Prosthecobacter debontii: one gene and its partner. The protein of the gene in region 1 interacts with the protein of each later gene in a pairwise test. Links are inferred from orthologs where the notes say so. Each region holds a gene or a part of one and is shown in the gene's direction. Other genes may lie near its edges. The genes, in order: sucC and sucD.

The links.
Region 2: the proteins of sucC (region 1) and sucD interact in binary tests that used the Escherichia coli proteins (3 or more experiments, as listed by UniProt). The link is inferred for Prosthecobacter debontii from one-to-one orthologs.

The regions. Positions count from the first base shown.
Region 1 is NZ_FUYE01000024.1:33,773-40,793, reverse strand. The notes cover bases 2,356-5,200. They hold sucC (ADP-forming succinate--CoA ligase subunit beta), read left to right. Parts: upstream 2,356-3,105; coding sequence 3,106-4,296; downstream 4,297-5,200. Other genes in these bases: B5D61_RS23520 (GNAT family N-acetyltransferase), read left to right, coding at 4,409-4,957; B5D61_RS23530 (YidC/Oxa1 family insertase periplasmic-domain containing protein), read left to right, coding at 2,356-2,893. Outside these bases: rpmH (50S ribosomal protein L34), read left to right, coding at 56-238; rnpA (ribonuclease P protein component), read left to right, coding at 258-623; membrane protein insertion efficiency factor YidD, read left to right, coding at 620-967; more of B5D61_RS23530, read left to right, coding at 1,022-2,355; B5D61_RS23515 (VOC family protein), read left to right, coding at 5,372-5,755; B5D61_RS27250 (DUF4339 domain-containing protein), read left to right, coding at 5,827-6,168; tRNA (N6-isopentenyl adenosine(37)-C2)-methylthiotransferase MiaB, read right to left, coding at 6,196-7,021. UniProt on the Escherichia coli protein: Succinyl-CoA synthetase functions in the citric acid cycle (TCA), coupling the hydrolysis of succinyl-CoA to the synthesis of either ATP or GTP and thus represents the only step of substrate-level phosphorylation in the TCA.
Region 2 is NZ_FUYE01000004.1:228,205-234,099, forward strand. The notes cover bases 413-3,371. They hold sucD (succinate--CoA ligase subunit alpha), read left to right. Parts: upstream 413-1,418; coding sequence 1,419-2,324; downstream 2,325-3,371. Other genes in these bases: B5D61_RS07620 (energy transducer TonB), read right to left, coding at 413-792; B5D61_RS07625 (energy transducer TonB), read right to left, coding at 831-1,274; B5D61_RS07640 (AI-2E family transporter), read left to right, coding at 2,821-3,371. Outside these bases: more of B5D61_RS07620, read right to left, coding at 1-412; more of B5D61_RS07640, read left to right, coding at 3,372-3,942; B5D61_RS07645 (sulfocyanin-like copper-binding protein), read right to left, coding at 3,974-4,552; B5D61_RS07650 (PQQ-dependent sugar dehydrogenase), read right to left, coding at 4,644-5,895. UniProt on the Escherichia coli protein: Succinyl-CoA synthetase functions in the citric acid cycle (TCA), coupling the hydrolysis of succinyl-CoA to the synthesis of either ATP or GTP and thus represents the only step of substrate-level phosphorylation in the TCA.

The DNA.
Region 1 (7,021 bases):
ACGATGTGCCAGGCCTGCTGCGAAAGGAAAAAGACGTTTTAGCACCCCTACGAATATGCCCAAGAGGACTTATCAAGCATCCAAGCGCACCCGGAAACGCCAGTTCGGCTTCCGTGCCCGCATGAAGACTGAAAATGGCCGCGACATCCTTCGTCGCCGCCGCGCTCGTGGTCGCAAGCGCCTCATGCCCGTTGGCGTTGAAGTCCACTACAAGCGCCACGTGCAGCAGCACGCCTAATGCAGGCTAGGCCCGCCCCATGCGTCTTCCCTCCCGCCTTCATCTGAAGGAATCCCGTGATTTCGCGAGGATCAAGGAGCGGGGGAGCAGTCAGGCGGGCCGCTTTTTTGTCCTGGCGGTGCTGCAAGACCCCACAGTCTCTGATTTTCAGTTTGGCTTGGTAACAAGCCGGAAGGTCGGGAAGGCTGTCGTCCGAAACCGCGTCCGCAGGCAACTCCGTGAGATCATCCGGGCGCATCGGGCGAAGATCGCTCCGGGATGGAAGTTCGTGACGATTGCCCGTTGGCGTGCCGCTGATGCGGCATTTGCGGACATGGAGCAAGATTGGCTCCGTCTGGCAAAGCGTCAGGGTCTTTTGTTGAAACCTGCGCCGTCCGCTCCATGAAATGGCTCGTCCGCATCCTCATCCGTGGTTATCAGCGCGTCATTTCTCCCGTCATTCATGCCCTCGGTGGTCCTGGTTCAGGCTGCCGATTCACTCCGACATGCTCGGAGTATTTTCTTCAGGCTGTGGAAACTCACGGCTTTTTCAAAGGCAGTGCCATGGGCACTTGGCGCATCCTCCGCTGTAATCCCTGGGGTGGCCAAGGGCATGACCCGGTGCCGCCGCGAGGTTCCATTACAAAAGGAACCTGTTCTTGCCACAGACACGAAGGCGTCCAGAGTTCAGACTCGCCGCCTGCTTCCGCCTCGGCCGCAGCTTCTTCGCGCCTAACGCCTGAAGAGTGATCTCCCGCCTCCCTCTTTCTTCCTTCTCTCTCAGCTCTCATTTCTCGAAACTACATGGATCGCAAAGCCTGGATCATCGTTACCCTCTGCGGCCTAGGAATGGCCGCCAATTACTGGTTCATGACCAAGAACCAGCAGGCCCTGGCCGCTGAGCGTGCTCGCGAAGAGGCCAACAAGCCTGCCGTCACACAGGTGCAGCCTGCGACGCCCGGTGTGCCTACCGCAGGGACAGATGGTGCTGCCATCACGACGCCGACGATGAATGCGGCGACTCCAGATGCTGTCGCTGCGGCGACGGCCGGACTGCCCGAGGAAAAACACAGCATCACGGTGGGCAGTGTGACTTATCACTTCACCACCAAAGGCGCGGGTATTGCGAAGGCAGACCTGGGCGCAGGGGATAAGATCTCTTTGAACGAAGCGGGTCGTAAAACTTTGGAGCCCATTGGTGCTCTCCGCCGCGAGGCCACGGGGCTGGATACCGTGAGCTACAAGGTCATTGAGAAAAGTGACAAAGGCATCACCTTTGAAGGTGTCTCTGCCGATGGCATCACCATCCGTAAAGCCTATCGGGTCACCGAAGGTGAGAAATCCGATGAGCATCTCCTGGCCCTGACCCTGACGCTGACCAATACCGGCACCGCTCAGCATAAATCGGAAGAGTATTATCTCTACACCGGTGCCGCCAGGAGTGTGCGCCCCGATGAGGTGCTGAAGCCCAGTTTCTTCTGGAACGACTCTGGGGATGCCGGGCACAAAGACACCCACTCCTTCGCAGGCGGTTGGTTCTCAGAGGAGAAGACGGAGTATCGTTCCAGCTATGCCCGCCTGCGTTATGCGGGGGTGATGAGCCGCTTCTATTCGACGATCATTAGCCGCACGACCGAAGGGGGTGACAAGCCCGGCAAGGTCTGGTCCACCCGTTTCTTGGTCGATCACGGAGGCGATAAGTTTGCTCATGAAGAGTCGGCCAAGCATGACTACGCCATTGAGGCCGCTATGAGCCTGCCTCCTGTGGATTTGGCTCCAGGTGCCAGCACCACCGAGAACTATGAGATCTACATCGGGCCCAAGGAATACAACCGCCTGAACAAGCTGGGCGGTCAGCGGGATTTTATCATGTTTTACGGCATGTTCAGCCCGATCAGTAAGTTGCTGAACAACATCATGCGCTGGATGCACGACATCAGTGGTAACTGGGGCGTGGCCATCATCCTTCTGACGCTGGTGATCCGCACCGTGCTGTGGCCGCTCCAGTCGAAGGCTCAGTATTCCATGAAGCGCATGGGCCTGTTGGCTCCGAAGATGAAAGAGCTGCAGGAGAAGTATAAGGACGACCCAACCAAGCAGCAGACGGAAGTCATGAAGCTGTATAAGGACTATGGGGTCAATCCGGTGGGTGGCTGTCTGCCCATGTTGATGCAGATCCCCATTTTCTTCGCCTTTTACGGCGTGCTTCAAAACGCGGCTGAACTGCGTGGTCAGAGCTGGCTGTGGGTGAAGGATCTGTCCATTTCGGACACCATCTACACCTTCAATTTCCCCTTCTCTCTGCCGATTATGGGCACGGACTTCGATCTGAACCCGCTGCCCCTGATCATGGGTGTCACCATGATCCTGCAGATGAAGCTGACACCTCAGCCGCCGTCCGTGGAAAAGAGCCAGAAGATCATGATGTCCATCATGCCCTTCTTCTTCCTCTTCATTTCCTATAACTTCGCTGCCGCGCTGTCCCTCTACTGGTCCACCCAGAACTTGTTCGCCATCTTCCAGAGCCGAATCATGAAGCTCTACATGAAGGAGCCGACCCTGGAAAAAGTGGAACCCAAGTCCAAGGACGCTCCTCAAAATCCCTTCTTCAATCCCATGAACCCGCAGCATAAGGACAAGAAGCCTAAGCCGAAGAATCCCAAGCTGGGTGGCTAGGCGTCTGAGTGGCAGACCTTGAAAATCTCCCCCTCTCTGTGGATGCAGGTTTAGTCCTGGCCGTGGAGAGGGGTTTTTCATGTCTGCGCGCCGAGCCAGCCTGGGAATAACCGTGGAAAAATATCCTGGCATAGCTTGACCACCCGGCTCAGCCTCCTATGCTCGCCCGTCCCAACGTGGGACGCGTAGCTTTTCCCCCATCATCTCGCTCCATGAACATCCACGAATACCAGGCCAAGGAACTGTTTGAAAAATTCGGCGTTGCGACGCCTCCTGGAAAAGTCGCCGCTACGGCCGAAGAGGCTGGAAAGATCGCGGAAGAACTGGGTGGGGCAGGCTTGGTGGTGAAGGCTCAGGTCCACGCGGGTGGTCGTGGCAAAGGCACTTTCAAGAACGGTTTCAAAGGTGGCGTACATGTGATCAACACCGCTGCAGAAGCCCAAGACATCGCAGGCAAGATGCTGGGCCAAACCCTGGTCACCCATCAGACTGGTCCAGAAGGGAAGTTGGTCAGCAAAGTCCTCGTCGCTAAAGCCGTGGACATCTCCAAGGAATATTACTTCGCCATCCTGTTTGATCGTGGTAGCAGCGGTCACGCCCTGATCGCCAGCACCGAAGGCGGCATGAACATCGAAGAAGTGGCGGAGAAGACTCCCGAAAAGATCACCAAGGAGTTCGTTCACCCCACCATCGGCCTTCAGGCTTATCAGGCCCGTAAGGTGGCGGCTTCTCTCGGTCTGAAAGGCCCTCTGGCCAACCAAGCTGTGAAGCTCTTCACCGCTCTGTGGAACCTGTATCTGAAGAGCGATTGCTCCCTCGTGGAAGTGAACCCGCTGGCCATCACCACCGACAATCAAGTGGTGGCTCTCGATGCTAAGTTCAACTTCGACGACAACGCGTTGTATCGTCAGAAAGACGTCGTCGCCATGCGCGACACCACGGAGGAAGATCCTCGTGAAGTGGCTGCCAGCGAGTTTGGTCTTAACTACATCGGTCTGGATGGCAACATCGCCTGCCTCGTGAACGGTGCCGGTCTGGCCATGTCCACCATGGACATCATCAAGCTGCACGGGGGTGAGCCTGCCAACTTCCTCGACGTGGGTGGTGGTGCCTCCAAAGAGCAAGTGACCGCTGCCTTCAAGATCATCTTGGGCGACCCGAATGTGAAGGGCATCCTGGTGAACATCTTCGGTGGCATCATGGACTGCAACATCATCGCCACGGGCATCATTGCCGCTGCTCAGGAAGTGTCTCTGACCATTCCCCTGGTGGTTCGTCTGGAAGGCAACAACGTGGAAGCCGGTAAGAAAACCCTCGCTGAGAGCGGCCTCGCCATTACGAGCGCTGACGGCCTCACCGATGCTGCCCAGAAGATCGTGGCAGCAGTCGCTCAAGCGGCATAATAAATGCGCATCGCACGAGTCGAATGATCAAGAAGAGCTCCGAGGAAAACCTCGGAGCTTTTTTGTTCATTAATTTTCGCCAAATAGGCTTTCGAGGTTGTCTATGGCTTCAATGATCCGTTCAGCCACCACGTCGGATGCCAGGAGCATCGCCGAGATCCATGTCTCCGCATGGAGAGCCGCTTATCAGGGGATTTTACCCGAAGGATATTTGAATCGCTTCAGTGTCGAGAAGCGGGAGCAGATCTGGAAGGGCGCTTGTGAGCAGGACGACAGCGACTTGCTTGTCGCTACAACCCGGTCCGAAGTGGTCGGATTCTGTCACCTAACGCCTTCTCGTGATCAGGACAGCGAAGATGCAGGTGAGATCACCTCCATCTATCTGGCTCCTGAACAAAAACGGCGCGGACTGGGGCGTGCCTTGGTGGAGGCGAGCCTCGCTTTGGCGTCGGCACAGGGCTTCGAACGTATCACGCTTTGGGTCCTGGTGGAAAATCTACCCGCCCGCCAATTCTATGAAGCCCTGGGATTCCGTCCCGATGGCATGCTGAAGGAAGAGACGGATGGAGACGTCTGCCTGCGCGAGATGCGTTATCAGATCCGCGTGAATGAGGCCCTACAGAGAACGCTAATCCCGACTTCCGTCCTTGCGAGTGCTTGAGAAAGTCGGGAGCCATTTTACGGTAGAATCATGCTGGACCAGATCCTTAAAGAAGACCGAAACCAGGTGTCAGGAGCCCGGTCACTTTCATCAGTGTGGTTCTGGGGCTGGTTGGTTGCCCTATTGGGGTGGATCGGCTGGACGATTGCCACCCAATTTTCCCGCGAATCCTTCAGCTGGGTTACTTTAGGGACGGTTGTGCTACTCCCCTGTGCGCTCCTGATTCAGCATTTAGCCTCGTCTTTTTCTTGGCCAACTTGGATAAGGGGCGGTCTCCTGATCTGTTCCTTGGCTTGCCTAGCCAGTTCTGTTTATCTGTCGAATCAACGCTAAATCGAACCAGCCCGAAAATCCCGAACCCTCAAAGCGAAAGGCAGGTGCGATCTCTGTCGAATCTCAATCCTCCTTAGGACCATGCTTAAAGTCACTGAATTTGCTTTCACAGGTTATAGCGTCACAGATATGGATCGGGCGCGGGCGTTTTATGAAAACGTGCTCCATTTGAAACCGGCTTCGACCTTTGCCGAGGAGGGAAAGGCTCCTTCTTGGGTGGAATATGAAGTCGGCCCTCATACGCTGGCCATCACGATCGGCGGAGAAATGTGGAAGCCAAGCAAGGACGGGGGCGGTGTGGCCCTGGAGGTGGAAGATTTTGAGCAATCTCTGAAGTGGTTGAAAGAGAAGGGCGTGGAACCCTACTTTGGGCCTTATGAGTCCCCCGTGTGCCATATGGCGCTGATCTCAGATCCTGATGGAAATTCCATCTGCATTCACAAGCGTAAACCGGGGCACGATTGAATGTCAGGCTCCGATGCGCGAACTGCACTTCACTTGCGAGTGCGTCAGTTTCTCGTTAAGTGCCGCTCAGAATGACGTGGTATTTTAATAACGATGGCCTCGCTGATGGACCTCATGATGAGGCCACGTTGCGTGCATGGGTGAAGAAGGGGCGCATCGGACCTCGGACCCTCGTGTGGAGGTCTGACTCAGGAACCGAGGAATGGCAAGAGGTGGAGACTCTTGCGCCTGCGTGGTGGAAAGGGACGAGCGAGCCTAAGGGTAAGGTCACTTCATCCCCGGCTGCGTCTCCAAGGGAAGGTCGGGGGCCCGAAACCCGTGGCCTGACCCCCAAGGCCCCGGGTGCCGGAGTCAATTCCTCAGGAGGAAGCTTTTTTGCCAAGCTGTTTAACTGGGGCAAAAAGAAAGGGTAGAGAACTCCGCGTGAGGTTTCAGTTCAACTACTGCGTCACGATATCCCCGTAGAGCGTGAAGTTCTCGTAGTGGCTGATGTGGACGTTGAAGATCTCGCCCGTGTGACGCTGTGGATTGCCATCGAACACCACAATCTTATTCGTGCGCGTGCGGCCCATCAGACGAGTTTCGTTGGTCTTGCTGGGGCCTTCGCAGAGAACCTCCACATCTTGACCCACGAGTTCTTCATACTTCGTCCAGGCGTGTTTGTTCACCACGGCGAGGAGGTCTTGATTGCGTTGTTCTTTGACCTGCTCACTGAGTTGGAGGCTCTCATCCATCTCGGCAGCCGGGGTGCCACGGCGCTTGGAGTAGCGGAAGACGAAGGCGTTTTCGAACTTCAGTTCTTCAAACATGGCTCGTGTCTCCTGATAGTGCTCCTCGGTTTCGCCAGGGAAGCCCACGATGACGTCGGTCGTGACCGCAATGCCAGGACGGGCCGCACGAATGCGGCTGACAAGATCAATGAACTTAGCGGTCGAGTAGGGGCGATGCATCTTTTTCAGGATGGCATCGCTACCACTCTGCACGGGCAGGTGCACGTGTTCGGCCAGCTTGGGCAGATAAGTGAAGGCTTCGATGAGATCCTTTTTGTAGCCAATCGGGTGCGGACTGGTGAAGCGGATGCGCTGGATGCCGGGGACTTCATGCACGGATTCCAGGAGTTGAACGAAAGGACTCTTGCCATCCACCGCCGGAAACTCGTGACGGCCATACAAGTTCACGATCTGGCCTAACAAGGTGACTTCTTTGACGCCACGATCTGCCAAGCGGCGCACTTCTTCGACGATATCGGCAATGGGGCGGCCTCGC
Region 2 (5,895 bases), on another replicon or contig:
TTCATCCGAATAGCCGTGAGTGATAAATTTGAACGGCATACCTGTTGGGCATGCGTGCGGTTTCCCGTTCAGCGTCGCGGGTTTATATTCGCCGCTGAGGATGGCGTTGGAAATCGTTTCGCGAAACTCTGCGGGTACGTCACCGAAAATGTGAATGTTTTCGGGACGTCCTTTAGCATTAATAATGAAAGTTGTGAATACTATTCCCGTCTTTGTCGGATCAGGGTGTTTGATATTGCTGGGCGCTTTAGCCAATTTAGGCCGCACTAGCTTTTCTCCCCTGCGTTCCTTCATCTCGATTTCATCAATGAGTTCCGGAAAGCTGCTTCGAATAAGCCAGTGACGGAAATCGAAAATAAGACCTTGTTGGCTTTTAGCCGCATTGACTGCCTCGGGATTGGCAGATTCGGCAAAAGAGATTTTCACCTGCATCGGAAATTCCGTTGGGCACCCCGCGATACTGCCAGGCTTGAATTTCCACTGACTGAGCGCCCGCTCAATGGATGCTACATAGGTTTTTGGAGCAGTTCCAATCACCTTTATCTCACTGACTTGGCCAGAACGATCCACCCGCATGACGGCCCAAACGCTGCCCGAAGCTGGGAGGACGGGATACTCAGGTTTGGGTGAATAAACAAGCTGGGGGTAAAGGACTTGGTCTCCCGCTTTGACGTGAGCCTGAACTGTTCGGTCGAGGAGAGGAAATGCTTGGCGTTTAGGTGTTGGAGCGGAGCAACTGGCGATTCCCAAAAATACGGTTAAAAAGCTACAGAACTGAAGAGATGGGTGCATGAGCGGGAGTTGGCTGGGCGAGGGCCTCTAATGGAACCTCAGCGTATGACAAAACGAATCGGAAATTTGATGCACGAGGTGTGTGGTTTTCCCCGAAGGAGGGCCGGTTTGAAAACCCAGTGACGTAGGGCCTTCTCAATAGCGGGACGAAACTCTTCTGAGCCTTCGCCATAAATAGCAATCCCCTCTGCTGTTCCTTGCTCATTAATAATAGCCAAGACATTCACTGTCACAGAGGTGTGCTTGTTCTTTGCGTGGGGTCTTTTCAAAAACGACTCAGGCATGCGTGGGGTCACCGTTTTTATAATTCTGGGATCTTGAGTCGGTATTCCCTGTTTCTGGTAACTCTGCCACTCAGCGTAGGCGCGAGTATATGTGTTGTCGACGCCTTGAGGCATCTTGAGCGCAGAATTGGTTGTGCACCCTACGAGCATCGAAAGAATGATAAAAGCTGGGAAAAGCAATGTGATGGAGGTCGTCATAAGGGTGACGTTGCCTAAAACAGAAACGGAGCCTGTCAAAACCACAGCCTATTTTATTCAGGACCTCTCCTTGACGCTGCGGCTCGTGTTTCTATGATGATGCGCCCAAGCCTGGGCTCTTCTGTTTTACGCCCCCTCTACATCATGGCCATTCTCGTTGATACTGACACCCGCATCCTTGTTCAAGGCATCACGGGGGACTTCGGTTCCCGCCACGCCAAGGCTTCTCTCGACTACGGAACCCAGTTGGTGGCCGGTGTGACCCCAGGGAAGGGGGGACAATCCTTCGACCATGGCAGCCATAAGGTGCCCGTGTTCGATACGGTGTCTCAGGCTGCTAAAGAAACCGGTGCAACGGTCAGTGTGATTTTCGTGCCTCCTCCCTTCGCCGCAGACGCCATCCTCGAAGGGGTGGACGCTGGTCTGGATCTGGTGGTCGCCATTACCGAAGGCATTCCCGTCAATGACATGATCAAGGTCAAGGCTGCGATGAAAGGCAGCAAGACCCGTCTCATCGGTCCGAACTGCCCAGGTTTGGTCACTCCAGGCCTCGGCGAAAAATCCCACGGTGGCTGCCGTATCGGCATTGCTCCAGGCTACATCCACAAGCGTGGCAATGTAGGCGTGGTGAGCCGTTCCGGCACCCTCACCTATGAGGCCGTGTGGCAGTTGACCACTCGCGGCTACGGCCAGAGCACCTGCGTCGGCATCGGTGGTGACCCTGTGAATGGCACCAACCATCTGGACATTCTGAAGATGTTCAATGAAGACCCCGAAACTGAAGCGATCATCATGATCGGGGAGATCGGTGGTAACGCCGAAGTGGAAGCCGGGCGTTGGGCCAAAGACAACTGCAAGAAACCTATCGCTGCCTTCATTGCGGGTGCTACAGCCCCTCCTGGACGCCGCATGGGCCACGCTGGTGCGATCATCGGCGGTGCCGAAGACACCGCTGAGGCTAAGAAACGTATCCTCAGTGAGTGTGGTATTTCTGTGGCCGATTCTCCTGCTGATATGGCTGCAGCGCTGCTTAAGGTCTGGGGCAAATAAGAGCCTCCATTTTCAGACGATGTAAATAAAAGCCGCCTCATAACAGAGGCGGCTTTTTTGTGACTGCGGATTTGCGCACTTTGAATTATTGTTGGTTAATCCGCGCGTGTAAGGCAAAAAACTGGTAGTTTCAGACAACTTAGTCATGTCTGAAAACATTCAAGACTTAGGAGTCTTGAAGTGGTCGGGCCGGCGAGATTCGAACTCACGACCTCTTGCACCCCATGCAAGCGTTCTACCAGGCTGAACTACGGCCCGACCTTTTAGCGGAGCCTCTGCGGCTCGGCTGGGGACGTGGATACTGGAGTTGAGCGATGGATTTTGCAACTGAGATGTTTGAGATCAGTGAAGAATCTTCACTTTTTTTTCAAAGCTGCTGGTGTTGTTTTAGGGGGTGTTTCTCCTTGAGAAAGTGGTGGTCTTCAGGAATACGTTTAGCATGACGATACTGCCGGAGCCGGATAGGCGTGTTGATTGGGGGCCTAAAGGCTCGCAGATGATTCTCACGTTGGCGTGTGTCGTGGTCGTTCTGACCGGGATGAAGGCGGCAGCAGGGGTTCTAGTGCCGATGGTCTATGCCTTTTTCCTGGCAGTGCTCAGTTTTCCTTTATTGCGTTGGCTCACGCGGCACAAGGTGCCAGGGCCGATTGCCTTGGGCATTACTTTGCTGATGAACTTGGGCGTGTTGGCAGGGCTGATCACGCTGGCCGTTCGCTTGCTCATCAGCTTCAATTCAGATCTGCCTCGTTACCTGAGAGGTGTTCAGCGAAATCTGACGGATTTCGGCGTCTGGTTAGATGAAAATGGGATCGTGGGCGCGAAGGACACCATCAATAGTCTTTTTGATTGGAACACGATCATTGGTTACGCAACACAGCAGGATGTGATGTCTCGCATCGGTTCCATGCTGGGCAGCACCTTTGGCACACTAGCGACCGTGTTTGCAGGACTGGTGATGATTTTAATCCTGATGATGTTCATCCTCATAGAAGCCACGGGCACACAGAGGCGGTTGGCTGCTGTCAGAACGTCAGGAGGGCCTGATTTCAGTGGTCTATTGCGCAGTGTGTCGGACATCCAGAAATACTTGGGTATCAAGACTCTCATCAGTGCTCTCACTGGCCTGTTGGCAGGGGCATGGTGCTGGTTTTTCGATCTTCAGTATCCGCTTTTGTGGGCCATTCTGGCGTTTGTTTTCAACTACATTCCCGCCGTTGGAAGCACGGCTGCCAGTATTCCAGCCATCGTGGAAGCCCTGGTTCAGCACGGCGGCGGTGCGGCCATCGGTATCGCCATCGGTTATGGAGGCATCAACTTCGCTCTCGATAACTTTGTGCAACCGACTTTGCTGGGGAACCGCTTCGGCATTTCGGCCTTGGTCGTGGTGTTATCCGTGATCTTTTGGGGGTGGCTTTGGGGGCCACTTGGGATGTTCTTGGCGGTGCCTCTGACGATGGTGATGAAGGTGCTCCTGGATAACAGTGAGGAGTTTCGCTGGATCTCGGTCGCGATGTCGCAGAAAAAAATGCGCCGCGGAGAGGTGGAGATGGTGGGTTACGATCTCGATGAGAATGAGATCGTCGGCGGGGGAGCCAGCACGGAAAAACCCGGACACTGAAGCGTGTGCCCGGGTTAAATCGGCACCGGTGCTATTTTACCTCTTTGGCGGGTTGATCTCCCAATTGTAAGGTGGGCACTTGAGCTTCTTCACTGACCATGAAGCTAATCCAATGGCCAGCTACCGCGTGGGCAGGAAACCCGCAAGCCAAGGCAAACTCCCCAGCTTCATCGGGCGTGAAACTGAAGTCAGCTTTGCCCATGGTCATTCCAGTCAGATGCTTCGGAGTCGCTCCTCCTTCAAAGTAGGGTTCAGCGATTTGAAGTTTCTTGGTATCGGCCTGCTCGATGATGATGGCGCTATGCGGGATCGGGCTAGGGTTAATGAAGGTCACGTCCACCTTCCAACCGACAGGTACCGTGAGGACAGCTTTGCCGTGGGAGTAGCCATTGAAATTCATGCCGTAGTTGGCGGCGTTGAAAGTGGCGACCAAGGTGACTTTGACACTTTTGGGGGTGTCTCCGGACTTCAGAAGATCCTCGGCGGTGATGCCCGCAAAGAGTTCTTTTTTTAATCCCGGAATCTCCGTGCTGTGTTCGTGGCCGGGCGGAGTCTGAGACCAACCGCATGAGATGACGCTCAGAAGGAAGAGGAGGGTAAGGCGAAGCATGATAAGAATGACAACCGCTGCCTGAATGCGGCGGTTGCCAAGGGGTTGAGGCTTGGGTCGAATCGAAGACGTGAGTTGAATCAAAGGTGGACTATTTACCTGCGACAGGAGCCGTGACGGCATCCTGAGCCACCTTGCTGGTCGGAACGATTTTCCAGACGGCTCCACGCTCGCTCGTGTAAGGGTCCACGGGGCCACCATAATTGGCAGTGGCATGAGTAAGGTAGATGCTGCCATCCGGTCCGATGCCGCTCCCGGTGGGGCGAAGGCCATCGGCGAGGTCGAGCAGTTCCTGCATCTGCCAAGCACCATTCACCTGTTTCATGCCCCAGACCTTGCCACTGCCCCAGTCAGCCGCGAAGTAAACGCCGTCCAGCTCTGGATATTCGGTGCCGCGATAAACACCCAGGTTGATGACACAGATCCCTTGATCCACGTGGCTGTATTCCGCAATCGGTAGTACTCCCACTTGGGGATACTTTTCAGGATCCACGGCGGTTTCAGAGCCATCGGGGTTCTTCTTTAGGATCATGGGGAAGGGGTGACTCCCGCACATGAATTTCCAGCCGTAGTTTTCGCCCCCCTTACTGCTGGCGGGCTGCATGTTGATTTCTTCCCAGTGATTTTGGCCGATGTCCGCAATGTAAAGGTCCCCAGTTTTAGAGTCGAAGCTGAAGGTCCATGGATTGCGCAGGCCGTAAGACCAGATTTCGGGTTTGGCTCGCGGATGCACTTTGGAGAAGGCTTCCTCGCTGACTCCGAAGAGGGTCATTTGCTGCAGAGGCGTGATGAATGGGTTGTCCTTCGGGATGCCATAGGCGCGGTCGGCGCTGCTTTGATTCACGTCGATGCGCAGCATCTTGCCTAACCACGTATGTAAATCCTGGCCGGCATTGATCACATCACCCTCCCAGCCGCCATCGCCCACACCGATGTAAAGATACCCGTCTGGGCCGAAGGCGATCTGGCCTCCATGATGATTGCAGTAGGGGAAATCGATCTGCATGAGCACCTTCGCGCTTTCGGGATCGAGGCGGTCCGGGTTGCTTTTAGAGACCGTGTATTCGGTGATCATGGTGGCCCCGTTGAACCACAGGTCTGCATAGGCGACATAGACTTTTCCGTTCGTCTTGAAGTCTGGATGGAAGGCCATGCTGAACATGCCTAACTCCAGGAACGAAGAGATGGTCTTGTCTTTCAGGTCGAGAAAAGGACGCTTCAGCTTCTTGCCATCTTTGATGACTTGAATGAGGCCGGGCCGTTCAATCACAAACACCCGGCCACTGCCATCGTTCGGGGCGGCGACGCTGACAGGATCCACCAGATCATCGGCGACTTTGACA